2 regions of the Streptomyces sp. NPDC091280 genome follow, and region 2 is predicted to be linked to the other one. Evidence: riboswitches for the same ligand, from Rfam matches in the RefSeq annotation. Region 2 holds a riboswitch; the other holds the start of a gene.
The links. Region 2 has a riboswitch for cyclic di-AMP ahead of ACIQPR_RS08100 (peptidoglycan DD-metalloendopeptidase family protein). Riboswitches for the same ligand answer to the same signal wherever they lie in the genome.
Positions count from the first base shown of each region.

Region 1: it holds a riboswitch for cyclic di-AMP, as region 2 does, so the genes downstream of both, ACIQPR_RS22870 (NlpC/P60 family protein) here and ACIQPR_RS08100 (peptidoglycan DD-metalloendopeptidase family protein) in region 2, are expected to answer to the same signal.

Region 1 covers NZ_JBIVUZ010000007.1:364,923-380,216, forward strand. The annotation lists gene ACIQPR_RS22815 (PP2C family protein-serine/threonine phosphatase) at 1-782, shown strand, start outside; gene ACIQPR_RS22820 (ATP-binding protein) at 822-1,268, opposite strand; gene ACIQPR_RS22825 (helix-turn-helix domain-containing protein) at 1,509-2,384, shown strand; gene ACIQPR_RS22830 (DUF397 domain-containing protein) at 2,381-2,632, shown strand; gene ACIQPR_RS22835 (SAM-dependent methyltransferase) at 2,718-3,545, shown strand; gene ACIQPR_RS22840 (glycoside hydrolase family 5 protein) at 3,920-4,963, shown strand; gene ACIQPR_RS22845 (cold-shock protein) at 5,340-5,543, shown strand; gene ACIQPR_RS22850 (DEAD/DEAH box helicase) at 5,721-7,295, shown strand; gene ACIQPR_RS22855 (SCO5918 family protein) at 7,367-7,681, shown strand; gene ACIQPR_RS22860 (glyceraldehyde-3-phosphate dehydrogenase) at 7,862-9,307, shown strand; gene ACIQPR_RS22865 (DUF1996 domain-containing protein) at 9,395-11,473, opposite strand; cyclic di-AMP (ydaO/yuaA leader) riboswitch at 11,822-11,980, shown strand; gene ACIQPR_RS22870 (NlpC/P60 family protein) at 11,989-13,710, shown strand; gene ACIQPR_RS22875 (hypothetical protein) at 13,913-14,371, shown strand; gene ACIQPR_RS22880 (endonuclease/exonuclease/phosphatase family protein) at 14,373-15,233, opposite strand.
Region 2 covers NZ_JBIVUZ010000002.1:324,183-339,476, reverse strand. The annotation lists gene ACIQPR_RS08115 (Glu/Leu/Phe/Val dehydrogenase dimerization domain-containing protein) at 1-301, shown strand, start outside; gene ACIQPR_RS08110 (TetR/AcrR family transcriptional regulator) at 346-960, shown strand; gene ACIQPR_RS08105 (SGNH/GDSL hydrolase family protein) at 1,562-2,347, opposite strand; gene ACIQPR_RS08100 (peptidoglycan DD-metalloendopeptidase family protein) at 2,551-3,495, opposite strand; cyclic di-AMP (ydaO/yuaA leader) riboswitch at 3,500-3,662, opposite strand; gene ACIQPR_RS08095 (alpha-galactosidase) at 3,964-6,036, opposite strand; gene ACIQPR_RS08090 (tyrosine-protein phosphatase) at 6,295-7,092, shown strand; gene ACIQPR_RS08085 (DUF6126 family protein) at 7,111-7,236, opposite strand; gene ACIQPR_RS08080 (helix-turn-helix domain-containing protein) at 7,233-7,883, opposite strand; gene ACIQPR_RS08075 (aspartate aminotransferase family protein) at 7,958-9,343, opposite strand; gene dxs (1-deoxy-D-xylulose-5-phosphate synthase) at 9,340-11,247, opposite strand; gene ispG (flavodoxin-dependent (E)-4-hydroxy-3-methylbut-2-enyl-diphosphate synthase) at 11,275-12,432, opposite strand; gene hpnH (adenosyl-hopene transferase HpnH) at 12,437-13,459, opposite strand; gene ACIQPR_RS08055 (1-hydroxy-2-methyl-2-butenyl 4-diphosphate reductase) at 13,465-14,106, opposite strand; gene shc (squalene--hopene cyclase) at 14,106-15,294, opposite strand, start outside.

The DNA.
Region 1 (15,294 bases), on a different contig from region 2:
CGGGGGTGGCCCTGGACAACGCGCGCCGCTACGAACGCGAGCGCCGCACCGCGCTGGCGATCCGCAACAGCCTGCTCCCGGACCCGGCCCAGGAGTTCACCGGCTGCCGTATCGCCCACGGCTATCTTCCCGCCGGGCAGGGCAACATCATCGGCGGCGACTGGTTCGACGTCCTGCCCCGCCCCGGCGGCCGGGTCGGTCTGGTGGTCGGCGACGCGATGGGGCACGGTCCGGACTCCGCCGTCGCCATGATCCAACTGCGCACCGCCGTGCGCACCTTGGCCCGGCTCGACATGGAACCGGCCGAACTGATGCGCCGTCTGGACGAGTTGGCCTGCGACACCCCGGGCGCGTCCTTCGCCACCTGCATCTACGCCGAGTGGGACGCGCGCTCGCACACCTGCACCCTGGTGGGCGCCGGGCATCCGCCGCCGCTGCTGCGCGGTCCCGGGGGACCGGCGGCGCCCGCCGTACTCGCCAGCGCGGGACTGCCGTTGGGACTCGGCACGGGCAACTACGAGGCCGCGGTACTGACCGTCTCCGAGCCGTCCCTGCTGCTGCTCTACAGCGACGGGCTGGTGGAGTCCCGGCACGCCGACATAGACCAGGAGATCGCCCGGCTGGCCAAGGCGCTCGACACGGCCGCCGCCGAACCCGCGCCGCCCGGCGGCCCGGACGCCTTCACCACGCTGTGCGGACGGCTGCTGCACTCCCCCGGCGCGGCGCCCGGAGCCGACGACCGCACCCTGCTGCTGGCCGAGTTGACGCCCGCGGCCACCTGAACAGGCCGCGGACGTCCCCTCCCCCTCCATGGCCCGCGATCAGCGCCCGGTCGACAGCATGGCCCAGACGGCCTTGCCGCCGGTGAGGCCCGAGCGGTCGACCCCCCAGGTGTCCGCGAGCGCCTGCACGATGAACAGCCCCCGCCCGCTCTCGTCGTCGGCACACGGCTCGCGGCGGGGCAGGCCGCGGCCGGTGTAGTCGTGGTCGTGCACCTCGATGCGCAGCGAGCGCTCGTCGACCAGCCCGACCCCGCACAGGAGCCGCGCGCTGGGTGTGTGGCACACGCCGTTGGTGGCCAGCTCGGAGACGAGCAGCACCGCGTCGTCGCGCACGCTCTCGGGGAGGTCCCACTTGGCCAGGTGCGCGCCCATCGAGTGGCGGGCGACCCGGACGCCCGAGCGGTGCGCCGGGAGTTCCAGCCAGTGCGCCAGGTCGGGACTGACGACGTCTAAGAGCTGCGGGGAGGGAGTCGTGTGGGGGGACACGGTGGTTCGCCTTCCATCGGGGGCGGGCGCAGGCGGGAGACGCGGTTCATCGGCAACAGGCGTGCCGGAATAGGGGTGTTCCGGCAGGAGGCCTAGATCACTGACACAAGTAACTATGCCCATAGGTCAGTTCAAGCTGCAACCGGCTCCCTGATAATTACAGAACGCCGATTTCTGTCTGGCGACAACAGCAAGTCGCTGTCAGACTGGCGCCGGTGACAGTCCCTCAGGAGGTTGGGCGTGAGCGAAACTCGTTCGGGCAGCACCGGCGCCGGTGCTCCCACGGTTCTGCGCATGATCCTCGGCCGTCGGCTCCAGGACCGGCGGCAGGGCGCGGGCGTGTCCCTGGACGACGCCGCCAGGGCCCTGCGGGTCACGTCCCTGACCATCCGCCGCCTGGAGAAGGCCGAGGTCGGCCTCAAACCGCTCTACGTAGAGAAGCTCCTGGAGACCTACGGCGCCGACGAGCAGGAGATCGAGGAGTTCGTCGCCCTCGCCGAGCGCGCCAACCGGCCCGGCTGGTGGCACGACTTCCGTGATGTGCTGCCCGGCTGGTTCACCGCCTATGTGAGCCTGGAGACCGGCGCCAAGACCCTGCGCACCTATGAACCTCACTACGTCACGGGGCTTCTCCAGACGTACGACTACGCGCGTGCCGTACTGAGCGGCGGGTTCCCGAACGACAACGACGAAGATCTCGAACGGCGGGTGCAGTTACGTCTGCGCCGCCAGAGTCTGCTGGAGAGGCCGGACTCGCCCACGCTGTGGGCGGTGCTGGAAGAAGCCGTGCTCCACCGGGTGGTGGGCGGTCCCGCCGTGATGCGGGACCAGATAGACCGGCTCCTCGAAGTCTCGGAACTGGACCACGTCAGTGTCGACATCGTCCCGTTCTCGGCGGGTGCCCACGTGGGGGCGTGCGCACCCTTCACCTATTTCCGGTTCGAGGAACCGGAGCTGCCCGACATCGTCTACAGCGAGATCCTCTCCGCCTCCATGTACCTGGACCAGCGATCCGACGTCGCGGCCCATCTGGAGGCGCACAACAGGATGGCGCTGCTGACCTCGTCCGCGGACAGCAGGGCGCTCTTGAACCGCATGCGCAAGGAGTACTCATGACCACCACCGACGACACGGTCTACAACGGGATGCCCGCCTCGAACCTCGGGGAGCAGGGCTGGGAATGCCCCTGGAGCGGTCCCAACGGAGGTCAGTGCGTGGAGACGAAGCAACTCGCCGACGGCCGCGTCGCGTTGCGCCAGTCGACGGACCCCGCCGGACCCGCGCTGATCTACACGCCGCAGGAGATGGCCGCGTTCGTCGCCGGGGTCAAGCGCGGCCTGGCCGACCATCTGATGGCCGGCTGAACCAGAACCACGGGCGAGAGGACCTGGAGCCGGCCCGGCTGCGACCTGCCCGAGACGCCGATGAACACCACTTGAGAGGGACAGCATGACCAACCCCCACGCCACGCGGGACATCGACACCAGCAGGCCGCACTCCGCCCGCATGTACGACTACTACCTGGGCGGCAAGGACCACTTCGAGGTCGACAAGCAGGCGGCCGAGTCGGTCTCGGGTGTCTTCACCGGCGTCTTCGTCGCCGCCCGGGAGAACCGCGCGTTCATGCACCGCGCCACCCGCGCCCTGGCCCGGGAGCACGGCATCCGCCAGTGGCTCGACATCGGCACCGGCATACCCACCGAGCCGAACCTGCACCAGGTCGCCCAGTCCGTGGTGCCCGAGGCCCGGGTGGTCTACGCCGACAACGACCCGCTGGTGCTGAAGTACGCCGAGCGTCTGATGCGCAGCACCAAGCAGGGCCGCACCGCGTATGTGCAGGCGGACGTCAACTCCCCCGACATGCTGCTCAACTCCCCCGAAGTGGCCGAGATACTCGACTTCGACCAGCCGATCGCGCTGTCCCTCAACGCGCTGCTGCACTTCGTCACCGACGAACAGGACCCGTACGGCATCGTGGAGCGGCTGCTGTCGGTCCTCCCCTCGGGCAGCGCCCTGGCCATCAGCCACGTCACCGCGGACTTCGACCCGGAGGCCTGGGCGAAGGTCGTCGCGATCTACGAGGCGGGCGGGACACCGGTCAAGGTCCGCACCCAGGACGAGGTCGCGCGTTTCTTCACCGGGCTGGAGCTGCTCGACCCGGGCGTCGCGGTCGCGCACCGCTGGCGCCCCGAGCCCGTGAGCGAGGAACGTTCCGAGGCGGACGCGCCCACGGACGCCAAGGTCAGCCTGTGGACCGGGGTGGGCATCAAGCCGTAGCGGCTCCGCGCACCTCCAACGACGTTACGTGCGGGAAACCTTGACGACGGCGGTGCCGGATGCCACGATTCCGGCGCCGCCATGTTTGCGTAAACATCTCCAGGGCCGAGCCGGCCGACAGATCCGGTCAGGCTTCCGACCCAAGGATGTTTACGCAAACATCTCGACGCGGCCGGTGCTGGACGGAGAACAGGAGGCTCCCAGCGAGCAGCGGGACAGCCGCACCCCACTCCCCTACTCCCCCACACCGAGCCCACCGGGCCCGGAGACGGTGAGCCGACACCGCCGTCCCGCCCGGTCTCTGTTCCGACGGCCGCTCAGCCGCACGCATGCCCCGCCATGCGCCGAGCCGCCATACCTGAAAGGGCAAGTCGATGCGCACCATCCCCGCCAGAACCCGTCTGCGCGCCACCTTCGTGGCCGTCGCGATCGCCGCGGTCACCGGCACCACGCTGGCCGGCACTCCCGCCTCCGCCGCGCCGAGCAAGAACACGTCCCAGTTCAAGGGCGTCAACTGGGCCGACCCGCGCGACAATTACGCCGACGACCCGGTCGTCCTGTCCGGTCTGTCGCTCACCGACACCTACGCCCAGACGTACACCAAGGCGACCCGTGTCATCGCGGCCTTCCGCGCCAACCTCGGCGCCAACACGGTGCGGCTGCCCATCAACCCGTACACGGTGAACGGCAGTTACTGGAAGTCGTACCGCGGTGTCATCGACGCGGCGACGGCCCAGGGCTTCAAGGTCATCGTGTCGTACTGGGAGGGGACGGGCGCCAACAAGGACGGCTTCATCGACGACCAGGCCACGTACTGGCCCATGTGGAACACCGTGGTGAAGGCGTACCAGCACAACCAGCGGGTCTACTTCGAGCCGATGAACGAGCCGCACGGCTACACCGACACCGAGTGGGCCGACATCGCCGCCAAGTGGCTCGACACCTACTCCCAAGTGCCGCGCGACCGGGTGTTCGTGAGCGGCGCCGGCTACAACGACCACGTCACCACGGTCTGCGCCGACCCGCGCCTGAAGGGCACCTACCTCTCCCTGCACCACTACGGCTTCTGGAAGGACTACGCGACCTACGACCAGTGGGTGAGCGACCTCAAGGAGCGGCTCGGCACCTGCGCGAACCGTACGGTGGCCGACGAGTTCGGCGCCCCGATGACCACGGGCCTGAACTACAACGTGCCCACGCCCACCGACAATTCGGTCAACTTCATCCAGGCCGACACCGACACCTTCCGCAAGCTCGGCATGGGTTCCGTGTACTGGCCCGGTCTGCGCACCGACGACACGTACTCGATCCAGAAGCTCATCGGCGACGCGGCCCGTCCCTGGCTCGCGACGACCAACCAGTCCGGCGCGGACCGGCTCGCGTGGGCGTGGGGCCGGGGGCGTCCCGTCAAGCCCTGAGACCGCAGCGGCACCCGGCGCACGGTGAACGGCCGTGGTGAGCCGTCCACACGGTGTGCGGCCCGGACCCCTTCGACGAACTCCTCGAAGGGGTCCGGGCCGCATCGGCCGCACTCCCGCATCGCGCCCGGATCAGCGAATATCTATGTTCGCGGCATGAGAAACGGAATTCACGGCCGCACACTCACGATCGCGCCGTGCTACTCTTGATCTCAGTTGCAGTTGTGGTTGCCAAACCCTTCAGATGCCCACACCGCCCTCCGAAGCGGTGGAGCATTTTTTTGTGTGTCCGGATTCTTTTCCGGCGGGGTGATCATCACGGCGACACGGAGCCCGCACAGTGCGGACTCCGCTGACCGCCCCGAAGGAGAACAAAATGGCCAGCGGCACCGTGAAGTGGTTCAACTCGGAAAAGGGTTTCGGCTTCATCGAGCAGGACGGCGGCGGCGCCGACGTCTTCGCCCACTACTCCAACATCGTCGCCCAGGGCTTCCGTGAGCTCCAGGAGGGTCAGAAGGTGACCTTCGACATCGCGCAGGGCCAGAAGGGCCCGACGGCCGAGAACATCGTCCCTGCGTAACACGGACATCGACTTCGCAGCTGGGGCCCGCACCTTGGGGTGCGGGCCCCAGCTCGCTGCATTTTCCATGCTTCGGCCTTATTCCGCCGAAGCCACCGGCTCGTTCTTGCGATTCTCTGCGCCGCTCAATCACCGCGGGAATTCCTTGATACGTGCCATATCAAGGAAGGTTCCACATTGAACCGCGCACGTACGAATGATCGCTTCGCGCGAAAGCGCAATGGAAATCCGGAATCCGGAAAGAGCGCCGGCTACCGTTCGGCGGCTCCGGCCGGCAGTCGCTCCGGCGCTCCGCGTCGCTCCAAGGGCGGCAGCGGCCGACCGGTCGCGCCGCAGGGCGAGTTCGCGCTCCCGAAGACGGTGACCCCGGGTCTGCCCGCCGTGGAGTCGTTCGCCGAACTCGACATGCCCGCCAAGCTGTTGGCCGCGCTCGGCCACGAGGGCGTCACCGTCCCGTTCCCGATCCAGGCGACCACTCTCCCCAATTCCCTTGCCGGGCGCGACGTTCTCGGCCGCGGCCGGACCGGCTCGGGCAAGACCCTCGCCTTCGGCCTCGCGATGCTGGCCCGTACGGCGGGCCGCCGGGCCGAGCCGCGTCAGCCGCTCGCGCTCGTCCTCGTCCCGACCCGCGAGCTGGCCCAGCAGGTCACCGACGCGCTCACCCCGTACGCCCGCGCCGTCAGCGTGCGGATGACGACCGTCGTCGGCGGTATGTCGATCGGCCGCCAGGCCGGGGCGCTGCGCGGTGGCGCGGAGGTCGTGGTCGCCACGCCGGGACGGCTCAAGGACCTGATCGACCGCGGCGACTGCCGGCTGGACAACGTCACCATCACCGTCCTCGACGAGGCCGACCAGATGGCCGACATGGGCTTCATGCCCCAGGTCACCGGCCTGCTGAACCAGGTGCAGCCGGGCGGGCAGCGGATGCTGTTCTCGGCCACCCTGGACCGCAATGTGGACCTCCTGGTCCGCCGCTACCTGACCGACCCCGTCGTGCACTCCGTCGACCCCTCCGCGGGCGCGGTCACCACGATGGAGCACCACGTCCTGCACATCCACGGCACGGACAAGCAGCGGGCGACCACCGAGATCGCGGCACGCGACGGCCGCGTCATCATGTTCCTGGACACCAAGCACGCGGTGGACAAGCTGGTCAAGCACCTGCTGAACAACGGCGTCCGCGCGGCCGGGCTGCACGGCGGCAAGTCCCAGCCGCAGCGCACCCGCACCCTCGCCCAGTTCAAGGACGGGCACGTGACGGCGCTGGTGGCGACCAATGTCGCGGCCCGCGGCATCCACGTCGACAACCTCGACCTGGTCGTCAACGTCGACCCGCCCACCGACCCCAAGGACTATCTGCACCGCGGCGGCCGTACGGCCCGTGCGGGCGAGTCCGGCAGTGTCGTCACGCTGGTCACTCCCGACCAGCGCCGTGACTTCACCCGCCTGATGACCGCGGCCGGTGTCACCCCGGAGGTCACCTCGGTGCGGTCGGGCGAGGAGGAGCTGACCCGGATCACGGGCGCCCAGGCCCCCTCCGGCGTCCCGGTCGTCATCGCCGCACCGGTCGTGGAGCAGCGCGAGCGCACCCGCCGCGGCACCTCCTCGTCGTCGCGCGGCCGTCGTGGCGGCCGTCCCTCCACCGAGGGCCGGACCGGCGGCGGCACGGCCCGTCGCGGCAACGGCGGCAACAGTGCCGGCGGCGGCGCGGGCCGAGGGCAGCGACGCTCGTCGTTCGGCCCGGCGGCCTGAGGCTCGCAGCGCTCAACTCCGGCTCTCCACGGGCCTGTTCGGACGGTCACTCCTTCTCTCTGTGAGGCAACATGCGTTGTGTCATCGCCCGGTATCCCTTCGAGCTCACCAAGCAGGGCGTGCTGGAGACGATGAAGGGCATCAAGCCCGAGCTGGTCACGGGTGAGTCCGTGACCATCGGGCGGCGCCGCTACCCCGTGAAGCAGGTGGGGCGGCTCGTCACCCGGCAGGACCCGCGCGACTTCACCAGCGGCGAGGTCGTCCGGGCCATGACCCGGCTCGGCTTCACCTGCCACGCCGTGCCCGAGGCCGTGCCGGTGCACACGCTCACGCCGTTCGAGAACGCGTCGGCGCTGCTGGGCGGCAGCGTGCCCCAGGACTCGTAGGGGCCGGCACCAGCACTGAGCGACACCAGTACCACCCCCGTGAGGGCCCTGCCGACGAGCGTCGGCAGGGCCCTCACGGCATTTCTGGCGGCGGCCCAGGGGCCGGGCGGCACCCCCGTCCGAAGAACGGATGAACAGCGGGTTAGCATATGAGCGCCGTCTAGCTCGAAAGAGAAACCTGTGCCTGTCAACGAGGACTCGTTCACCAACTGGAAGAACCGTGAGGAGATCGCGGAGTCGATGATCCCGATGATCGGGAAGCTGCACCGCGAGCGGGACGTCACGGTCCTGCTGCACAGCCGCTCCCTGGTCAACAAGTCGGTGGTCAGCATCCTCAAGACCCACCGGTTCGCCCGCCAGATCGACGGCGAGGAACTCTCCGTCACCGAGACCCTGCCGTATCTGCGGGCCCTCACCACGCTCGACCTGGGTCCCTCCCAGATCGACATCGGCATGCTCGCCGCGACCCACCGGGGCGACGAACGCGGCCTGACCGCCGAGCAGTTCACCGCCGAGGCCGTCGCGGGTGCCACCGGCGCCAACAAGATCGCGTTCCGTGAGGGACGTGACGTCGTCCTGTACGGCTTCGGCCGCATCGGGCGTCTCGTCGCCCGCCTGCTCATCGAGAAGGCCGGCTCGGGCAACGGACTGCGGCTGCGCGCCATCGTCGTACGGCGGGGCGGCGAGCAGGACATCGTCAAGCGCGCCTCGCTGCTGCGCCGCGACTCGATCCACGGCCAGTTCCAGGGCACGATCACCGTCGACGAGGCCAGCGGCACGATCGTCGCCAACGGCAACGAGATCAAGGTGATCTACGCCAACGACCCCTCCGAGGTCGACTACACGGCGTACGGCGTCAAGGACGCCATCCTCATCGACAACACCGGCAAGTGGCGTGACCGGGAAGGGCTTTCGCAGCATCTGCGGCCCGGGATCGACAAGGTCGTGCTGACCGCGCCCGGCAAGGGCGACGTCCCCAACATCGTGCACGGCGTCAACCACGACACGATCAAGCCGGACGAGCAGATCCTGTCCTGCGCGTCCTGCACCACCAACGCGATCGTGCCGCCGCTGAAGGCGATGGCCGACGAGTACGGTGTGCTGCGCGGCCATGTGGAGACCGTGCACTCGTTCACCAACGACCAGAACCTGCTGGACAATTACCACAAGGCCGACCGTCGCGGCCGTTCGGCGCCGCTGAACATGGTGATCACCGAGACCGGTGCCGCGTCCGCCGTCGCCAAGGCGCTGCCGGACCTCAAGGCGCCGATCACCGGCAGCTCGATCCGGGTCCCGGTGCCGGACGTCTCGATCGCCATCCTCAGCCTGCGGCTCGGCCGCGAGACCACCCGCACCGAGGTCCTGGACCACCTGCGCGACGTCTCGCTGAAGTCCCCGCTCAAGCGGCAGATCGACTTCACCACCGCCCCCGACGCCGTGTCGAGCGACTTCATGGGCTCGCGCCACGCCTCGATCATCGACGCGGGCGCCACCAAGGTCGACGGCGACAACGCCATCCTCTACCTCTGGTACGACAACGAGTTCGGCTACTCCTGCCAGGTCGTCCGGGTCGTGCAGCACGTCTCCGGGGTCGAGTACCCGACGTACCCGGCACCGGCCGTCTGACCGTCCGGCCACGCGGTACGCACGACGGCCCGGCCACCCCCGTGAGGGGGCGGCCGGGCCGTCGTCGGTCACAGCCGGGCGGGGGTGTCAGCGAGTGCTGCGCTTGCCCCGGTACAGCACCACGAATCCGGCGACGAGCAGCAGCGCTCCGGCCATCGCCGGCCACAGGTTCGCGCCCGTCTCGGCCAGACCGCCCTGCGCCTGCGGCTGGTTCGGGCCCACGGCCGCGTAGCTCTCGCCGCCCGAGGACGTGTCGGGCGGTGTCTGCACGGCGCTCCCGACCTCACCGCCGGTGGCCGCGTTGTCGTCCGAACCGCCTTGCGTCGGCGTCGACTTGGCGCCCTCGGTCTTCGTGTCGGCCTTGGGGATCGCGACCGCGGTGGTCAGTGAACCGGGGTCGGTGGTCGCGGTGTCCGGAGCGCTCGTGGTGGGCTCGGCGGTGGGCTGGTCGTCGCCGCCACCGTTGCCGCCATTGCCGCCGTTTCCGCTGTTCCCACCATTCCCGCCGTTGCCGCCGTTCCCCGCGGGCTCGTCGGACGCGGTCGCGGTGGCCGTCGGCGTAGCGGACTCAGTGGCCGTCGGGGACTCCTGCGGCTCACCCGAACCGCCGCCCGCACCATTGCCGTTGCCGTTGCCGTTGCCGCCGCCATTGCCACCACCGTTGCCCGAACCGCCGCCCGATCCCGGGTCGTTGTCCGTGCCGGCGCCGCACTTCTGGCCGTTGTTGATGCAGGTGACCATGTCGTTCATCAGGCCCTCGTCGAAGACGTTGATGAAGTCGCCGTGGTCGGTGACGGGCTTGTGCTGCTGCTCGGGGAAGGAGTCCACCGCGAACAGCGGGGTCGTCTTGCCGCCGTCCTGGAGGCTCGGCGCGTCGACGGCGTAGACGATCCGCTGCACCAGCTGCGGAATGGCCTCGAAGCCGGCCGGGCAGGCGCCGTCCGCGGCCTCGAAGGCCACGTGGGTGCGGTGGTTGGCGCTGTCGATGTTGCGGCCGTCCCAGCAGCTCTGGAACTTGAAGGTGCGCACCACGTCGCTGCCCGCCGGGCACAGCGGGTACTTGTCCTTGAGCTGCCGGTCCTCGAACCCGGTGCAGCTCCAGGAGGCGTTGGCGTTGGCCGGGCCGTTGACGAAGGCCTTCGCGTCGCCGGTGATGATGCGTAGCAGGCGCGGCATCGCGACGACCTTGCTCTGCGGGTTGCCCTCGAAGGTCAGCGTGACCTGCTTGGCCGTGACGATCTCACCGGAGTTGCCCTCGGTGCCGCCGCCGGGCTTGTCGGCGTCGCTCTCCTGCTTGCCGTTCTGGAGGCGCAACACGGGCCAGTAGTAAGTGGACTTGTCGCCCGGGTTCTCACAGCTCGTGTCGGCGTTCGCCAGATCCTGGTCGCTCGCGAAGGCGTTGTTGGACTGGTTGCCGATGTAGTCGTGGAAGTGGTGCGCGCCGTTGGAGACACCGGGCGCGACGATCACGTTGTCCGAGTTGAACAGGCCGTTGGCGTTCACCCCGCAGGCGGTGACGAACGTACCGCGCGAGGCGTTGGCCTGCTCCTGCGGAGCGTTCACGTTCGGCTGTACGGAGGTGATGTCCGCGTAGTCCGAGGCGACGGGCCCGTTGGTGGACTGCCCGTTGCCCTGCTGGCCCTGACCGCCCTGGCCGCCGGCACTGGCACTCGCGCTGGAACCGGCGCTCTGATCGCCGCCGTCGCCACCCTGGTCACCCTGGTCGCCGGTGTCGTTCTTGGGTGCGATCAGGGTGCACGCGGCGAGCGCGTCGAGTCCCTGCGGCCGGTCCCCGACGCGCCCGATGGCGTCGTCGATCCGCCCGATGGTCGCGGCCCGCTTCTCCTTCAGCGGATTCATGATCGCGTTGTCGGCGAAGGACGCGTCCTGCCGGATGGCGTCCCTGGAGTCCTGGAGTTTCTGGTAGGCCTCGGTTATCTGCTGGTCCAGAAGCGCGAGTTCCTTGTCGACGTCGGTCTTCGCCCCGGCGGGCACCGTCGTCAACTGGGTGCCGATGTCCGGGCAGTCGATCGTCGCGCCGCGCGACGCCGCGTCCGGAGACCCTTGCTGGGCGGAGTCACCGCCCCAACCGCCTTCGGACGCCGACGCGTAGACGTTCGCCGCCACCAGTCCTCCGCCGCCCAGCATCAGGGCGACTGCTGCCATCGTCGCGCGTCGTGCGCCCGTGGGGCGTCTGCGCGTGTTGCGTGCCAAGGAAGTTGCTCCTACGCGTATCGGTCGGCCCGGCTCGTCCCGGCATGGAAATCCCCCGACCCAATACGGAGCCGGAACCCGGTGTGTTCAACCGTCCCAGAAATTCATAGCGACCTCTTATGGATCACCCGACCCGGCGGCCACCCGGCCCTTCGGTGCACCAGGGCGAGGTAAAGGTCACAAAAACGTATCGGACATATCGCGCTTCAACCTTCACACGAGGCACACACGTTGGCTAAGTTGACGCTCAGGCCGTACGACCTACTCCGGCGATCAGCGCCGGGCCGCGCGGCTTGCGTTGAGTCCGGCGCGCCGCTCGCGGCAACCGGAGCCGGGGACCCAACCGACTTGGGGTGAATCGACCCAACTGCCCCTGTGGGCAAGGGTCGTAGGGCAAACCTTCCGTGATCGCCGCCCGAACCCGACAGCTAACCCGGTAGGCGCGATACGGAAGGAGCACGTCTGCCATGCCGGCAGAACGAGGTACGCGCACCGGAGGCAGTGGCCCCACCGTGGAAGACCGACCCAGCCGTGACGAAGTCCAGCGGCGGATCAACTCCCTTTACGACAGGGCCGAGACGGCCACCGGGACCTACAACGCCACGCGTGCGATGTCGGGGAAACCGCGCAAGCGCGTCGAATCCCGCCCCAGCGCGTCACGTCCTTCCGACCCCGCCGTCGAAGCCGTCACCCGGCAGCTGTTCGACCGCGCCCGCACCCAGCTGGGCCCGACCGTACCGGCGGCCCTGCCGCCCGGCAGGGCGCAGGCCCGCCCGGCCGAGTCCCGCCCCGAACGCTCCGAGCGGCCCGAACGGCGTCCTGAGCCCGAGGGCGCCGGCCGTGCGCTCGAAGCGCAGTCCGGCCGCGCCATGGCCGAGCTGACCATGGGCACCACCACCGCACCTCAACTCACGCCCTCCGCACCGGAGTCGGCCCCGGCACCCATCGCCGCGCTGCCGCCCGCCGCACCGCAGGCTCAGCAGTCGCCCATGACGGCACAGATGCCGCAGCTGGCACAGATGACGCAGACGCAGGTGCCGCAGGCGCAAGCACCGCAGCCGCCGCAGATGTCGCAGCTCGCCCAGATGGCACAGATGGCTCAGGCCCAGATGGCGCAGACGCCGACGGCGACCGTCCTCGACCTGCCGCCGGTACCGCCCGCTCCGGCCGTCGAGATGCCGGCCTCGCGCGTCATGGCACCACAGCAGTTCGCGACCGCCCCCGCGGCGGCGTTCGACCCGCTCACCGCGAGCCTGGATCTGCTCCCGTCGATCGGCTCGCCGCGCACCGAGGCCACGCCGACGGGCGCCACCTGGCCGCCCCCGGAGACGGCCTGGTCCACCCCGGAGGCCGCGTTGTCCACGGGGCAGATGCCCGTGGTGACCCAGCAACAGCCCTGGTCGACAGGCCAGATGCCCGTGGTGACCGAGCAACAGCCTTGGGCGACCGGCCAGATGCCGGTGGTGGCGGAGCAACAGACTTGGTCCACCGGTCAGTTCCCTGCGGTGACCGAGCAACAGCTCTGGTCGACGGGGCAGATGCCGGTCGTGGCCGAGCAACCGGTCTGGTCCACCGGGCAGATACCGCTGATCCCGCAGCAGCCCTCGCCCCAGCCCGCCTGGCAGCCCGCGCCGGAGCCGTCCTGGCGCCCGCCGGAGCAGCAGTGGCAGCCGACCGCCCCCGCCCCCGAGGTCTCGTTCGCCGCGGCACCGTCCGTCGCCCCCACGCTCGCGCCCCCGGCGCCGGAAGTCACGCTCCCTCCGGTCCAGGCCCCGGCGCCCGTCGCGGTGATCCCCGCTCCCGCCCCCACCGCACCGGACGCCGGCACCCAGAGCAAGACCGCCACCGCCCTCGCCTTCGCGCGCGCACAGATCGGCAGGCCCTGCCTGTGGGGCGCGGCGGGACCGGACGCGTACGACTGCTCCAGCCTCACCCAGGCCGCCTGGAAGGCCGCGGGCGTCCTGCTCCCGCGCACCGCCCAGGAACAGTCGGGCTCGGGCGCCCTCGTCCCGCTCACGGACATCCGCGCCGGCGACCTGATCTTCTTCTACGACAGCGTCGACCACGTCGGCCTCTACACCGGCAACGGACTGATGATCCACGCGCCGAGCCCCGGCACTCCGATCCGCGAGGAGTCGATCTTCTACGCCGGTTCCGCCGCCATCCGGGGCGCCGTACGCCCCGCGTGATCCGGTCGGGGCCGGGCATTTCCCGGCCCCGACCGCACACCTCGGATCACTCCCGGCCAACCGTGCCGGCGGCCCGTACGAGTGGTGCATCCTGGAGCACGGTCGTAGCGTCGAGAGGGACACGACGACCGCGCCCCGGCAGGCGGGCCACCGCCGGTGCGGGTGCGGGGCGACGAGGACGATCGGGCGGCCGGGAGCGGACATGTACAAGCACACCATGGTCGGAGTCGTCACGCTCTGTGCCGCCGCCCTGCTCGGGCCGGCCGTCGGCACCTCGTCGGCGGCCCAGGACACGGCGCCGGTGACCGCCCACCGGCAGTTCCGGGACACCGTGCTGGTCGACTGCCTGTGGCATCCCGAGGTGCGTCCCACCGACTTCATGCTGGCCTGCGGCGACGGCAACAGCCGTCTGACACAGCTGCGTTGGACGGACTGGAACGCCGACTCCGCGACGGCCACGGGCGTGAACGTGGTGAACGACTGCAAACCCTATTGCGCGGCAGGCAGGTTCCACTCCTTCCCGGTGACCGTGCGGCTGGACTCCGCGCAGACCTGGAAGCGGCATCCGGGGCTGCGGCAGTACGGCGAGATCACCCTCACGTACCCCGGGGCGCGGCCGGACAAGTTCCAGCACACCGTGACCTACCCGCTGTGGAACTGACTCACAGCGACAGGTCCACCACCAGCGGCCGGTGATCGGAGATCTCCGCCCGCGGCACGTCCACCGCCCCCACCGCGTCCGCGCCGAGCCCCGCCGTCATGATGTGGTCGAGCTGGACGAGCGGCCGGTGCGAGGGGAAGGTCGCCTGCCGGGCCGCACTCCGCCAGCCGCGTGGCGCGGTCGCGTTCAGGGTGAGCCGGGGAAGGGCGCCGAAGAAGTTGAAGTCGCCCATCAGCACCCGGGGTCGGGGCAGCTCCTCGATCCAGCGGCGCACGGCGCGGAGCTGGCCGATGTTCCAGCCCGGCACGAAGGACAGATGCACCGCCACCGCGGTGAACGGCCCCTGCGGGCCTTCCAGTACGGCGGCCAGCGCGGCCCGGGGCTGATCGCGGGCCAGCACGGGAGCGGCCCGCCCGGCGACCCTCAGCGGCACGGCCAGCGGGCCCGGGGAGAGCCGTAGCACCCGCCATTCGCGGACCGGCAGCCGGGTGAGCAACGCGACACCCTGGGAAGGGAGTTCGGGCTCCAGGGCGTCGGGGCCGTGGACGCGCAGCGCGGGTTGGGACGGGTCGGTTACCCAGCCGCGGTCCGGTACGAAACGGCTGTGCAGGGCCGTCGCGTAGCGCCAGTCGCGGGCGCCCAGCGCCTCGGCGGCGACCGCCGCCTGGTCGAGGCGGCCGGAGCGTTCCTGGAAGCGGTCGACCTCCTGGAGGGCCAGCACATCGGCGTCCAGGGACGCGACGGCCTCGGCGAGGGGCTCCGCGGGGTCCTCGGGGCGGGTGGCCGCCGGACGGCCGTCGGGACGGATCAGCTGACCGTGCAGCACGTTGAACGTCGCGCACCGCACCCGTGTCTCGCCCATGGCCGCTCCCTCCCAGGGCAGCGATCTTCGCATCCGGCGGTCCGCGCCGTGCGGCGGTCGA
Region 2 (15,294 bases):
GGCGGCCAACATGCCGGTGCTGCCGGAGGCCGAGGAACTGTTGTCGGCGCGCGGGGTCGTCGTACTGCCGGACGTCGTCGTGAACTCCGGGACGAACGCCTGGTGGTGGTGGACCCTGTTCGGCGACATCGGCGCGGACGCGGACGAGGCGTTCGCCCACACCCGGCGTTCGATGCGCGCCCTGATCGAGCTGATGCTGGCCCGCGCGGAGGCCGACGGCACGACCCCGCGTGCCGCCGCGCACGCGATCGTCGCCGACCGGCTGCCGGTCATCGCGGAGCGGTTCGGCTGGTACCGGTGAGGCAGGGGCCGACGTTCTCGCGGGACACGGAATAGGGTGTTCGGGTGGCGAGAGTGCGGTTGGACGTGGCGGAGCGGCGGGCGGAGTTGTTGCGGGCCGCCGTCGAACAGATCGAGGCGCGGGGCGTGGCGGCGGTCAGGATCGCCGACGTGGCCTCGGCGCTCGGGGTGAGCAACGCGCTGGTGCTTTATCACTTCTCGACCAAGGAGAAGCTCGTCGCCGCCGCGTTCGCCCATGCCGCCGAGGACGACCTCGCGCATCTGCGCAGACTGCTGGGCCGCCGTACGACCGCGCTGCGCCGGCTGCGGGCGGCGCTGCGCTGGTACGCGCCGACCGGGCAGGCCAAGGGCTGGCGGCTGTGGATCGAGGGCTGGGCGGCGGCGCTGCGCGAACCGGCGCTGCTGGAGGTGACGCGCGATCTCGACCGGCAGTGGAAGCGGGCGCTCGCGGAGGTCGTCGCCGAGGGTGTGATCGCGGGCGAGTTCGACTGCGCGGACCCGAACGCCGCGGCCCTGCGCCTCACGGCCCTCCTCGACGGCCTGGCGGTACAGATGACGGCGTACGCGGGCGCGGTGTCCCGGACCCGGGCCCTGGAGTGGGTCGACGAGGCACTGGCCCGCGAACTCGGCCTGGAACGGGCGGCGTTGACGGCGTCCTGAGCCGTACGGGGGGTTCGGCCCGCCGTCTTGGACGTCGACACGGGTTGGTGGGTGACGAGGACCGCGGCTGAGTCGGCGCGCGAGGAGGGCCGTGCCATTCCGCGTACTGCTCCCGGACTCCCCCCGGACCCGTCCCGGGCGGTTCATACCGAGGGCAGGTCGGTCCGCCTTCCACCTGGTCGGCGCACGCCGGCGACGAAGACTGCGGCCGAATCCGCGCGCAAGCAGGGCCGCGCTGCTCCGCGTGCCGCTCCACGACACCTCAGGCACGCGCCGGACACGTCCCGGGCGGAGCACACCGGGAGCGGGTCGCTCCGCGTGTCACTCCAGAACGCCCCGCACACGTCCCGGGCGGTTCACCCGGGGCGAGTCGCTCCGCCTCCTACGTGGTTGACACTCGCCTGCGACGAAACCCGCTGCCGAATCCGCGCAAGGCGCTAGGGCAGTGCTGTTCGGCGCGCCGCTCCCGGACACCCCGGACGCGTCCCGGGCCGAGCACACCGGGAGCGCGTCGGTCCGGCCCCCGTGCGGGCGGGGCAGGTGGTTCGCCGTGCCGAGCGGTGGTGGGTGTCTCGGCACGGCAGCCGTATGCGTCGGGCTGTCAGGCCACCCAGTCGATCCGTGTCTTGATGTCGTCGGGCGACAGCGCGCCCTTGGCCTCGACGTGGTCGCCGGAGGACTCGCCGCGCAGGCGGCGGCCGATCCACGGCACCAGGTACTCGCGCGCCCAGTGCACGTCGTCGCGGCGGACGTCGAGCGGGCCGCGCGGCGGGAGCGGCGGCCAGGGCTGGTCCGGGTCGGCCGGGACCTCGACGCCGAGGACCTGACCGGCGCGGAGCGCCACGCGCGTGTGGCCCTCGGGAGAGAGGTGGAGCCGGTCGTCGTCCCAGGCCCGCCGGTCCTGGACCGTCTTCAGGGACCACAGGTCGAGCACCGGGCAGCCGTAGCGGTCGGCGATGGCCCGCACATGTCCGTTGTAGGTGGCGATCTTGCCGCGCAGATGCTTGAGGACCGGCACACCGCGGGTGTCGAAGCCGGTCGTCACCAGGACGGTGCCAACCGCGGAGGTGAGGTCGGCGACCGCGCGTTCGAAGCGCTCGGCGACCTCGTCGGGGTCGGTGCCAGGACGGATGATGTCGTTGCCGCCCGCGCAGAAGGAGACCAGGTCGGGGCCGATCTCCTTGGCCCGGGTGAGCTGGTCGGCCACGATCTGGTCGAGCAGTTTCCCGCGTACCGCGAGGTTGGTGTACGCGAAGTCGCCCTCGGGCCGCCGGTCCGCGAGCAGTACCGCGAACCGGTCGGCCCAGCCGACCATCGCCCCGTCGGGCCCGGGGTCGCCGACGCCCTCGGTGAAGCTGTCCCCCACCGCCACGTACGACCCGATCACTGATCTGTTGTCACTCTTCGAATCGTTAGCCACGGCAACCATAGTTCACCCTGGAGTGTGACCTACGCGATCGTAATATGGGGTTGACGGGCGGTGAGATAAGCCACTTGTAAAGGGTTGTCCAAAGTCGGAATAAGCCCCTGGCCAGGGACGTTGACCCCGGGAACGGTCTCAGCCCCGGCCTCCCGAGTCGGCCGACCGAGTCAGCCGACGGTGACGCCGTGCGAGCGGAGGTAGGCGACCGGGTCCACGTCCGAGCCGTAGTACGGCGTGGTCCGGATCTCGAAGTGCAGGTGCGGGCCGGTCACATTGCCGGTCGCGCCGGAGAGGCCGATCTGCTGGCCCTCGGTCACGGTCTGGCCGGCCGAGACGGACAGCTGCGACATGTGGGCGTACTGCGAGTACTCGCCGTCCGCGTGCCGGATGACGACCTCGTTGCCGTAGGCGCCGTCGTAGGCCGCCGAGACGACCGTGCCCGCGGCGACCGCCTTGACGGTGGTGCCGGTCGGGACGACGAAGTCGACACCCGTGTGATAGCCGCTGGACCACATACTGCCCGCGACGTGGTAGCCGGTACCGATGGTGCCGCCGGTCACGGGGAGGGTGTAGCCACCGGCGGTGCTGGTGGTGTCGGAGCTCTGCGTCGCCGACGTGTCCTTCTTCGACGAGGAGGAAGAGGACGAGGAAGACGACGAAGACGACTTGGACGACGAAGTCGAGGAACCGCTGGAGGACTTGGTGGTGCTCGCGTCCGTGTCCGTGGTGGCCTTCCCGCCGAGGGACAGCTTCAGGCCGGGATGGATCAGCGACGGGTCCGAGCCGATCGCCTCGCGGTTGTCCTGGTAGATCTTCTTCCAGCCGCCGGTGACGTCCTGCTCGTCGGCGATCTTCGCGAGCCAGTCGCCCGCCTTCACCGAATACGTCCTGACGCCCTCGGTCTTCGCCGTGGCCGCCTTCCGCGTCACCGACTTCTCGGCCGCCGGAACGGACTGAACGGCCTTTTCCGGAACGGAGGTCGACGTGGCCGCGTGCGCGCCGCCGGCTCCCATGAGCGGAAGGGCGAGCGCGGCGCCCCCGGTTCCGGCCACGGCTATCGAGCGGGTGAGGCGCTGGGACTTGGGACGGCGGTGCTTACCCTTCGCGGGCATGGCGAATTCCTCTCCGGCGCCTGCGGGGTGAGCTGTCGGGTGCGGGCTGGAGATGCCCGGCCGCGCGCTGGTCGCGGCTTTACCCCAAGCCCGTTCCGGAGACCGGAACAGGCGTACTACCTGTGGGTCCCCCGCTCCTGCCGCATACGGGTGGGTGTGTGCGGAGTCCGGTCGGCGGCAGGATTGGGCGTCCGTCCGGATTGGTGGCGAACGTAAGCGAGGAAGACGCAACGGGACAAGCAGGAGGTTCCACGGTTTTGGGTTTCTTGTGATCTCCTGTGGGAATTCACAGTCACCCTCCGTGAATTCCCACCCGACTTCGCCTTCAATTCCCCTGGAAAAGCATGTCAATTACGTGAACATGACGAGCGACGTACGGTCACGGATATGACGCTGCTCACGTACAACCTCTCAGGTTCCCTTAATCCAGAGCGAGTTGTGACGAAGCCTGCAATTCGGGTAGAAGGCTCAGATACGACGCAGCCGGAGAACCGTCGCATCGAGGTCACCGTGCAGCCCGGTCCGCAGCCCGTGGTGCAACAGCACGGCACCACGGTGGACTTCGCCCGTTTCGAGGCATTCGTACGACGCCGTCGGGTCGAGCCCGCGCAGCCGCAGCGCCGGGACCGGCTCGCCGTAGTGCTGCGCCTGGAGCAGGGCGAGGACCACGCTCTCGTCGCCGCGCGTGTACTGCACGGCGCTCAGTCCGCCGGTCGGCGGGCGCAGCCGGTGGAGGTCGCCGTGCTGCACCAGCGGCCGGATCTCCTTGTAGAGGGTGATCCACTCGCGGGCTTCGGCGAGTTCCTCCTCGGTCCACTCGGAGAGGTCGCCGCCCACGCCGAGCACCCCGGCCATGGCGCTCACGAACCGGAAGCGCAGGCTGCTGACCCGGTCGTTGAGCTGGGTGTTCGGGCTGTCGGTGACCCAGGCGGCCATCACGCGCGCGGGGTGGATCTGGCTGAAGCCGTGCTGGATGGCGAGCCGGTCGAGCGGGTCGGTGTTGTCGGAGGTCCACACCTGGTCCGTACGGCTCAGGATGCCGAGGTCGATCCGGCCGCCGCCGCCCGAGCAGGACTCGAAGGCCACCCCGGGGTGGGCCTCCCGCAGCCGGTCCAACAGGGCGTACAGGGCGCGCACATGGTCGACCCAGAGGCGCTGCGGATAGGCGTCGCCGGGCCAGCCCGCGTCCGTGAAGCAGCGGTTGAAGTCCCACTTCACATAGTCGATCGGGGCGCTGGAGAGCAGCCCGTCGAGCTGCTCCCACAGGTATTCCTGGACGTCCTCGCGGGCCAGGTTGAGGACGAGCTGGTTGCGGAACTCCGTGCGCCTGCGCCCCTCCTGGTACTGCACCCAGTCCGGGTGGGCGCGGTAGAGGTCGCTGTCCGGGTTGATCATCTCGGGCTCGACCCAGATGCCGAACTGCATGCCCAGCGCGTGGACGCGGTCGGCGAGCGGCTTGAGGCCGGCCGGGAAGCGGTCCGGGTTGGGGGTCCAGTCGCCGAGTCCGGCGCGGTCGCTGGTGCGGGCGCCGAACCAGCCGTCGTCGACCACGAACAGTTCGACACCGGCCGCCGCCGCGCGCTGCGCGAGCACCTCCTGCTGCTCCTCGGAGATGTCGAACTGCGTGGCCTCCCAGGAGTTGTAGAGCACCGGGCGGTCCTGGTCGGCGTCCGGCACGACGTACGTCCGCTGGTAGGTGTGCCAGGTGCGGCTGGCGCCGCCGAAGCCGGCGTCGCTCCACAGGGCCGCGAAGAGGGGCGTCGTGAAGGACTCCCCGGGCGCGAGGCTCAGCAGCCCGGACTCGTCGTACCCGGCGCCGCCGGTGATCTGCACGCGCGCGTCCGGGAGTTGGGCCACGGCGATCCGCCAGGACCCCGACCAGCCGAGGGCGCAGCCGTAGACCTCGCCGCGCTCCTCGGTCGCGTCGGTGTCGAGCGCGACCCAGGGGAGGTACTGGTGTCCGGTGTGGCCGCGCCGGCTGCCGATGACCTTCTCACCGTAGGTGAGGGGGGAGCGCACGAGTCGTGACTCGGCGGCCCAGCGTCCGTGCACGTGCGACAGCTGCCAGTCCTCCCGGTCGGGCAGTGTCCAGGTGGCGGAGTCGGCGCGCAGCAGCTCCAGCGGCTCGGTCCCGTCGTTGTCGAGGACGGTCCAGCGCTCGACGACGTCGCCGCGCGTGCGGTAGTGCAGGGTGATGGCCAGTCCGGCGTCGCGGAAGCGGAGGCGCAGTTCGTCGCCGTCCGTCTCGTGGCCGTCGAAGGTCCACTCGGTGCCGCGCCGCTCGGCCGTGCGCACCGACAGGGCGGGGCGGACGAAGCGGGGGCCGCCCTCGACCGGGTACTCCTCGCGGCCGTCGAGCGGGGACTCGAAGGAGGAGCCGCCGGGGAGCGGGCGGGCGGCGAGTTCCTCGGCGTCGGCGAGTGCGATGCGGGGGCCCCAGTGGAGATGGAGCAGTTCGTCGCGTTCGGTGAGATGGACGGCGTAACTGCTCGTGGGGCCGGACAGCACCCATGTACGGCCGTTCTCGGCGGTCTCCAGCATCAAGTCCCTCACAGATTCGAACATGTCCACTCAAGCGTCAACATCATCAAGGGTGCGGGACCCGCGAGGCAACGTCTGGGGAGAAGTCATGGCCTGTGGAAAGTCGCTTCACACGTCCGGGTGAGCGAGGTCGGCCCGGCCCGGCGGGAGACCCTGGTCAGCGCCGTCAACGGCCTCCGGGGCGCGATGTGCATGTCGTATCGTCGACAGGGTGCCCGCCGGTGAGCCGCGCCGCCGGGCCGAGTGGGAGGAGCCCTCGTGACGCAGCAGATTCCGTCGACCGAGCCGGAGTTGTCCGGAGTGCGCAATTTCCGGGACGTGGGCGGGCTTCCGACGGTGGACGGCCGCAGGGTGCGCCACGGCGTGCTGTTCCGCAGCGGCCATCTCGCGCACGCGACCGAGGAGGACGCCGCGTTCCTCGGCTCGCTGGGCCTGCACACGGTCTTCGACTTCCGCAACGCGTCGGACCAGAAGCTGGAGGGCCCCGATGTCGAACTGCCCGGTGTGCGCAACGTGAATCTGCCGCTGTCCGACCCGGCGGACGGCTCCGAGTTCTGGAAGATGGTCCGCGACGGCGAGACGGAGCAGCTGCGCGAGGTCCTCGGCGACGGCAAGGGCGCCGACCGGATGATCGCCTCGTACCGCACGATCGTCACCGAGCGCACCGCCGAGCACTCCCAGGTGCTGCACGCGCTCGCCGAGGACAGCGTCCCCGCGCTGATGCACTGCGCGGCCGGCAAGGACCGCGCGGGCCTGTCGATAGCCGTGACGCTGCTCGCCCTCGGGGTGGAGCGCGAGGCGATCGTCGCCGACTACCTGGAGTCGAACGCCAAGCACCGCCGCTACAAGGTGCGGCGCAGCGACCCCTCCTCGGCGGGCTACACCCCCGAGGTGATGGAGCTGCTGAGCCCGCTCTTCGACGCCCGCGCCGAGTATCTGACGGCGGCCTTCGACACCGTCGAGGAGACCTGGGGCAGTGTCGACGCCTATCTGGAACAGGGGTTGGGGATCACTCCGGAGATCCGGGAGCGGCTGCGCGAGCGCCTGCTCGACTGAACCGGCGCCCGCGGCGGGCTACTTGGCGCCGACCGAGAACAACAGGTAGATGAAGGCCGCGAAGAGGTGGCCCACGGCGATGTAGATGAGCAGCCGTACCCACAGGGCGCGCGGGAACCTGTCCTCGATGTTGTTGCCGCTCATGACGTCTCTCCGGTGATCGGGCCCAGGCACAGGGCGGCCGTGGGACTCTGCAACAGGGTGTGCACGAACAGGACCTCGACGCCGCTCTCGTCGGCGGCGGCGAGCCGGTGCGGGGTGAGCGAGTCGAAGTGCGCGCTGTCGCCGGGCCCGAGGACGTGCGCGGTGTCGCCGAGCCGCAGCCGCAGCCGGCCGGTGAGGACGTGGAGCCACTCCTCGCCGGGGTGCACGCGCACGATGTCGCCCTGGGAGCCGTGGGGGATGCGGACGCGCAGCGACTGCATCCCGCGGCCGGGGGCGCCGGCCTGCCAGTACGTCCAGCCGCCCGCGCGGGTCGGTTCCATGTCGGCGGCGCGTACGACGGCTTCCCGGTCGGTGACCGTCTCGCCGAGCAGGTCCGAGACTGTCGTACCGTAGATACGGGCGAGTGCCAGCAGCATCGGCAGCGAGGGCTGGCGCTGCCCGGTCTCCAGCCGGGAGAGATGGGCGGGCGAGAGCCCGGCCGAGCGGGCGGCGGCCTCCAGGGTGAGGGAGGCGCGGCGGCGCAGGGCGCGGAGCTGGGGTGCGACGGTGGCCGGCAGGTCGTCGGACGGTCCGGCCGGCGGTTCCGGCTCGGTCCCGGGCTCGGCCTCGGTGTCGGAGGGGCTCATGCCTCCATTCAGCCGGACTTTTGCCCCTGCGGCAAATTTCTTGCCACAGAGGCAAAAACCTCGGTTCTCGCGGCTCAGCGGTTGGCGACCGCCTGCTTCACGAGCGTCCTGCTGAAGTCCCACATCAGTCCGCCGCCGCTGTGCGCGTCGTCCATCACGGCCGTGAAGGCCTCGACGAACCGGTCCACCTCGCGCTCGCCGACGATCAGCGGCGGGATCAGCTTGATGACCTCCAGGTGGTCGCCGGAGACCTGGGTGAGGATGCGGTGCCGCTGGAGCAGCGGTACGACCACCATCTGCGCGAACAGGCCCTTGCGGGCGGCCTGGAGCATGGTCCAACGGCTGCGCAGCTTCAGCGACTTGGGCTTGCCGAACTCGATGCCGATCATCAGGCCCCGGCCGCGTACGTCGGCGAGCAGCTCGTACTTGTCGACGAGCGCGGCCAGCCGGGTCCTCAACCGGTCGCCGGTGGCACGGGCGTTGGCGACGATCTGCTCGTTCTCCATGACGGACAGCACGGCGAGGCCGGCCGCCATGGCCTGGGCGTTGGACCCGAAGCTCGCCGAGTGGACCAGCACGCGGTCCATGGACGAGTAGACCTTCTTGAAGATCCAGTCCTTGCCGAGGGTGGCGCCGACCGGCACATAGCCGCCGGAGAGCGCCTTGGCCACGCACACCAGGTCCGGTTCCACGCCGTCCTCGTGCTGGTAGGCGTAGAAGTCGCCGGTGCGGCCGAGCCCGGTCTGCACCTCGTCGGCGATGAGCAACGCCTTGTGGCGGCGCAGGAGTTCCTGTGCGGCGCGCAGATAGCCGGGCGGTGCCTCGTGGACGCCCTTGCCCTGGATCGGTTCGACGACCAGGGCGGCTACGTCGCCCTTCTTCAACTCCCGTGCCAGGGCGTCGAGATCGCCGAGCGGTACGGCGGTGTCGGGCAGCAGCGGGGCGAAGCCGTCGCGGAAGCCGTCCTCGCCGTTGACGGAGAGCGAGCCGGTGGTCAGGCCGTGGAAGGCGTGGTCGCAGTACAGGATCCGCGGCTTCCCGGTCGCGTAGCGGGCGAACTTGAGCGCGGTCTCGACCGCCTCGGTACCGCTGTTGCCGAAGAACACCCGGTCCAGGTGCGGGCTGTGGGTGAGCAGCTTCTCGGCGAGCAGACCGGGCAGCGGCTGGCAGTCGAAGCGGGTGAGGTCGGCGAGCTGGGCGTCGAGGACGTCGTGCAGCGCCTTGCGGACGACGGGGTGGTGGCGGCCCAGGCCCATCACCCCGAACCCGGCGAGCATGTCGAGGTAGTCGTTGCCCTCCGCGTCCCAGAAATAGGCGCCCTCGCCGCGCTCGTAGACCTTGTCGAAGCCGATGGTGTGCAGCATGCGCGGGAGTTGGTGGTTGAGGTACTTGGCGTGCAGTTCGTAGCGCTCGGCTCCGCGCCCGGCCAAGAGCGCGGTGAGGTCGAACTCCTCGGTCATTCGGGTTTCTCCTTGGCTGCGCGGCCGGTCGTGTCCTTGACCGCCAGGCTTGCGCTGATCCGTCCGGCGACCTCGACGGGTGTGAGGCCGATGTCGGCGAGCACCTCGCCGCGTTTGGCGTGTGCGAGGAACTGCTCCGGGATGCCGAACCGCCGTACGGGGACGTCGACTTCGGCGTCTCCGAGGGCCAGCGCCACGGCGGCGCCGACGCCCGCGGCCCGGCTGTTGTCCTCGACGACGGCCACCAGGCGGTGCTCGGCGGCGAGGCCGGGCAGCGCCGGGTCGACGGGTTTGACCCAACGGGGGTCCACCACCGTGCTGGTGATGCCCCGGGCGGCGAGGAGTTCGGCGGCCTGGAGGCAGACGGGAGCCATGACTCCTACGGCGACGAGCAGCACGTCGGGTGTCTCCGCGCCCCGGTGCAGGACGTCGAGGCCGCCGACGCGGTCGATCGCGGGGATCTCCGGTCCGACCGACTCCTTCGGGAAGCGGACCAGGGTCGGCGCGTCGTCCACGGCGACCGCTTCCCGCAGCTGGGCGCGGAGTTGGTCGGCGTCGCGCGGGGCGGCGATCCGCAGGCCGGGCACGACCTGGAGGATCGACATGTCCCACATGCCGTTGTGCGAGGCCCCGTCGACTCCGGTCACCCCGGCGCGGTCCAGGACGAACGTCACCCCGCAGCGGTGCAGTGCCACGTCCATCAGGAGCTGGTCGAAGGCGCGGTTGAGGAAGGTGGCGTAGACGGCGACGACGGGATGCAGTCCGCCGGTGGCCAGCCCGGCCGCCGACACCGCCGCGTGCTGTTCGGCGATGCCCACGTCCCACACCCGGTCCGGGAAGCGCGCGGCGAACTTGCCGAGGCCGACCGGGTGCAGCATGGCCGCCGTGATGGCCACGACGTCCTCGCGCTCCTCCCCGATGCGCAGGATCTCCTCGCCGAACACACTGGTCCAGGAAGGGCCGTTGGAGGGCACGAGGGGCTCGCAGGTGAGCGGGTCCATCACGCCGACGGTGTGGAAGTGGTCCTCCTCGTGGGCGAGGGCGGGTTCGTAGCCGCGCCCCTTCTCCGTGAGGCAGTGCACCAGGACCGGGCCGTGGAAGCGTTTCGCGCGGCGCAGCGCGGACTCGACGGCGCCGATGTCGTGTCCGTCGATCGGGCCGACGTACTTCAGGCCCAGGTCCTCGAACATGCCCTGCGGGGCGAACGCGTCCTTGAAGCCCTTCTTCGCCCCGTGCAGGGACTCGTAGAGCGTGGTGCCGACGACCGGGGTGCGCAGCAGGACGTCCTTGCCCCAGGCGAGGACCTTCTCGTAGCTGTCGGTGGTGCGCAGGGTGGCCAGGTGGTTGGCGAGGCCGCCGATGGTGGGCGAATAGGAGCGTTCGTTGTCGTTGACGACGATGATCAGCGGGCGGTCCTTGGCGGCGGCGATGTTGTTGAGCGCCTCCCAGGCCATGCCGCCGGTGAGCGCGCCGTCGCCGATGACCGCGACGACATGGCCCTTCTCGCCCTGCACCTGGCGGGCCTTGGCGAGGCCGTCGGCCCAGCCGAGCGCGGTGGAGGCGTGGCTGTTCTCGACGATGTCGTGCTCGGACTCCTCGCGCGAGGGGTAGCCGGACAGACCGCCCTTGCCGCGCAGCTTCGAGAAGTCCTGACGGCCCGTCAAAAGCTTGTGCACATAGCTCTGGTGGCCGGTGTCCCAGACGATGCGGTCGACCGGTGACTCGAAGACCCGGTGCAGCGCGACGGTCAGTTCCACCACACCCAGGTTGGGGCCCAGGTGGCCGCCGGTCCTGGCCACCGCGTGGACCAGGAACTCCCTTATCTCTTCGGACAGTTGGCCGAGTTCCGCCTCGGACAGCGCCTTCAGGTCGCGTGGTTGGCGGATGCTCTCCAGAATCGTCACGTCGGGCCCCCTTCGGTCCGTGCTGGTTCAGCTCACGGTGACGGCCGGCTCCCCCGCCGCGACGCCGTCCTGCTCCATCTGTTCGGCGATCTTCATCGCCTCCTCGATGAGGGTCTCCACGATCTTCGACTCGGGCACGGTCTTGACGACCTCGCCCTTGACGAAGATCTGTCCCTTGCCGTTGCCGGAGGCGACGCCGAGGTCCGCCTCCCGCGCCTCGCCGGGCCCGTTGACGACACAGCCCATGACCGCGACGCGCAGCGGGACCTCCATGCCCTCAAGCCCGGCCGTGACCTCGTCGGCGAGCTTGTAGACGTCCACCTGGGCACGCCCGCAGGACGGGCACGAGACGATCTCCAGCCGGCGGGGCTTGAGGTTCAGCGACTCCAGGATCTGGAGGCCGACCTTGACCTCCTCCACCGGCGGGGCCGACAACGACACCCGGATCGTGTCGCCGATGCCCTCGCTGAGCAGCGCCCCGAAGGCGACCGCCGACTTGATGGTGCCCTGGAAGGCGGGCCCCGCCTCGGTGACCCCGAGGTGCAGCGGATAGTCGCTCTGCGCGGCCAGCAGCCGGTAGGCGTTGACCATCACCACGGGGTCGTTGTGCTTGACCGAGATCTTGATGTCGCGGAAGCCGTGCTCCTCGAAGAGGGACGCCTCCCACAGGGCCGACTCGACGAGCGCCTCGGGCGTCGCCTTCCCGTACTTCTGGAGCAACCGCCGGTCCAGCGAACCGGCGTTGACCCCGATCCGGATCGGCGTGCCGTGGTCCTTGGCGGCCCGCGCGATCTCCTTGACCTTGTCGTCGAACTGCTTGATGTTGCCCGGGTTCACGCGAACTGCCGCGCACCCGGCCTCAATTGCGGCGAACACGTACTTCGGCTGGAAGTGGATGTCCGCGATCACCGGGATCTGCGACTTGCGCGCGATGGTCGCGAGCGCGTCCGCGTCGTCCTGCGTGGGGCAGGCCACGCGGACGATCTGGCAGCCGGACGCGGTGAGTTCGGCGATCTGCTGGAGGGTGGCGCCGATGTCCGACGTACGGGTCGTGGTCATCGACTGGACCGAGACGGGGGCCCCGCCCCCGACCGCCACCGGTCCGACCTGGATCCGCCGCGACACACGTCGCGCGGCGATCGGCCGGACCGGCAGCTCGGGGACGCCCAGGGCTACGGCGGTCACGACGTCACTCGCGGTTTCCGGCGACGGTCTCGCGCATGGCCCGCAGCGACTCCTTGAGGGAGCCCATGGTGGCGAGGACGGCGGTGGGCTCGTAGCCGCAGTGCGCCATGCAGTTGGCGCAGCGCGGGTCCTTGCCGCGGCCGTACTTGTCCCAGTCGGTCTCCTCGATCAGCTCCCGGTACGTGGGCACGTACCCGTCGCTCATCAGGTAGCAGGGGCGCTGCCAGCCGAAGAGCGAGTAGTTCGGGATCGCCCAGGCCGTGCACGGGAAGTCGACCTTGCCCTCCAGAAAGTCCAGGAAGAGCGGGGAGTGGTTGAGCCGCCACTTGCGGCGGTTGCCGCCCGCGAAGGCCTTCTTGAACAGCTCGTGGGTCTGCGCGACCCCCAGGAAGTGCTCCTGGTCGGGCGCCTTCTCGTAGGCGTAGGCGGGCGAGATCATCATCTCGTCGACCTTGATGTCGTCGTTGAGGAAGTTCAGGACCTCGATGATGGTCTGCGGGGTGTCGGTGTTGAAGAAGGTGGAGTTGGTGGTGACCCGGAAGCCGCGTTTCTTGGCCTCCTTCATCGCCTCCACCGCCTCGTCGAACACGCCCTCCTTCGCCACGGACTCGTCGTGCCGCTCGCGCAGCCCGTCGATGTGCACCGCGAACGCGAAGTACGGGGAGGGGGTGAACTTGTCGAGCTTCTTGCGCAGCAGCATGGCGTTGGTGCAGAGGAAGACGTACTTCTTCTTCGCCACCAACTGCCGCACGATCTCGTCGATCTGAGGGTGCATCAGGGGTTCGCCGCCGGCGATGGACACCATCGGCGCACCGGATTCGAGCACCGCCCCGACGGCCTGCGCCACCGGCATGCGCTGCTTGAGCACGCCCGCCGGGTGCTGGATCTTGCCGCAGCCCTCGCACTTCAGGTTGCACGCGAAGAGCGGTTCCAGCTCCACGATCAGCGGGAACTTGTCCCGCCTGCGGAGCTTCTGTTCAGCCAAGTAAGTAGCGACCTTGATGGACTGGCGCAGCGGCATGGCCATCTGGCTCACCTCCGAGGGAGCAGCAAAGAACGGTGCCATTCGAAAAAAGCGGGAAGAACGGATCGAAGAACGCGGAAAGCCGATATTCCACCGCGCACCGTGCCGATCCGGACGAGTTCATGTTCAGGAGCGTCCACGACCACCCGTACGGCCGCAACCGGGCGCGCGCCCGTCCGCACGGCGCTCAGCAGCGTGGCGGCCGATTCCATGTCGACCGCGATTGCGCCGGTCGCGAGCAGATCGGACCGTTCCTGTCCGCGCACGACATGATCGGAACCGGTGAGCGGGCCGGTGTGGACGGTGCGTCCGGGCAGGGCCCGCACCAGTTCCTTGACGAGCAGCTCGGTGGCGACGCACGGAACGGTTCCGCGCGGGTCCCGGGTCTCCTCGGCGACCACCAGGTCACCGGGGTGCATCCCGGGGGCGAGTCCGGCACAGAAGCCCGTGGCCAGTACGGCGGCCTCGGACAGCGCCGGGTCGGCGAGGCGCCGGGTGACCGCCTCTTCGGCCGCCCCGGGGCCCATGCCCGTCCGCAGCAGGGTGAGCGGCCCGCCGGCGCCGGAGCGGTCGCCGGTGCGCAGGGCGAGGTGCTCGATGCCGAGCGCGCAGGCGATCAGCAGCGGCGGACCGGCGGACCGGGTGCCCATCAGCGCCCCTTGGTCGGGGAGCCGGCCGGGGAGAGGGTCCGGGTGAACGGTTCTCCGTGCACATAGCGCCCGAGCGCGGTGAGCGGGAAGACCTGCCGGTAGAGGTGGTAGTTGATGGAGAAGTCCCACGGGAAGCCGGTGCCGGTGAAGTAGGGCTCGTCCCAGGAGCCGTCCTCCCTCTGGGTGGCCGCGAGCCATGCGATGCCGCGCTCGACGGCCTTGGAGTCCTGCTCCCCCGCCGCCAGCAGGGCCATCAGCGCCCAGGCCGTCTGCGAGGCGGTCGAGGCGCCCCGGCCGCTCCACTCCTTGGCGTACTTGTAGGAGCGCAGGTCCTCGCCCCAGCCGCCGTCGTCGTTCTGCACGTTCTCCAGCCAGGTCACCGCGCGCCGGATCGCCGGGTGCGTGCCGGGGATCCCGGCTGCGGCGAGGGCGGGCACCACGGACCCTGTGCCGTAGACGTAGTTGACGCCCCAGCGGCCGAACCACGAGCCGTCCGGCTCCTGTTCGGCGAGCAGCCACTCGATGCCGCGCCGGGTGCGCGGGTCGTGGGCGAGGCCCTCCACGGCGAGCATCTCGACGACGTGCGCGGTGACGTCCGCCGACGGCGGGTCGATCACCTCGCCGAAGTCGCAGAACGGCAGCCGGTTGGGGAAGGGGCTGGTGTTGTCGACGTCGAAGGCGCCCCAACCGCCGTTCTTGGACTGCATTCCGAGGTTCCAGCGGACCGCGCGTCCGACCGCCCGGTCCAGGCGTTCCGGGTCGTGGTGTGCGACCCGGCGCAGCGCGAGCACCACCTCGGCGGTGTCGTCGATGTCGGGGTAGTTGTCGTTGTGGAACTCGAACGCCCAGCCGCCGGGCGGCAGTTGGGGGCGTTTGACCGCCCAGTCGCCGGGGCGGACGATCTCCTCCCCGAGCATCCAGTCGGCGGCCTTGACCAGTTGGGGGTGGTCGGCGGGCACGCCCGCGTCGGCCAGCGCGATGGTCGCCAGGCAGGTGTCCCACACCGGGGACTGGCAGGCCTCGATCATCCGGGCCCCGTCCTCGCGCCAGACCGCGAACCGGTCCAGCGACTCAAGTCCCGCGCGCATCACGGGGTGTTCGAGGTCGTAGCCGAGCAGGTGCAGGGCGATCACCGAGTACACGGCGGGCGGCTGGATGCCGCCCCAGCAGCCGTCGTTCTCCTGGCGC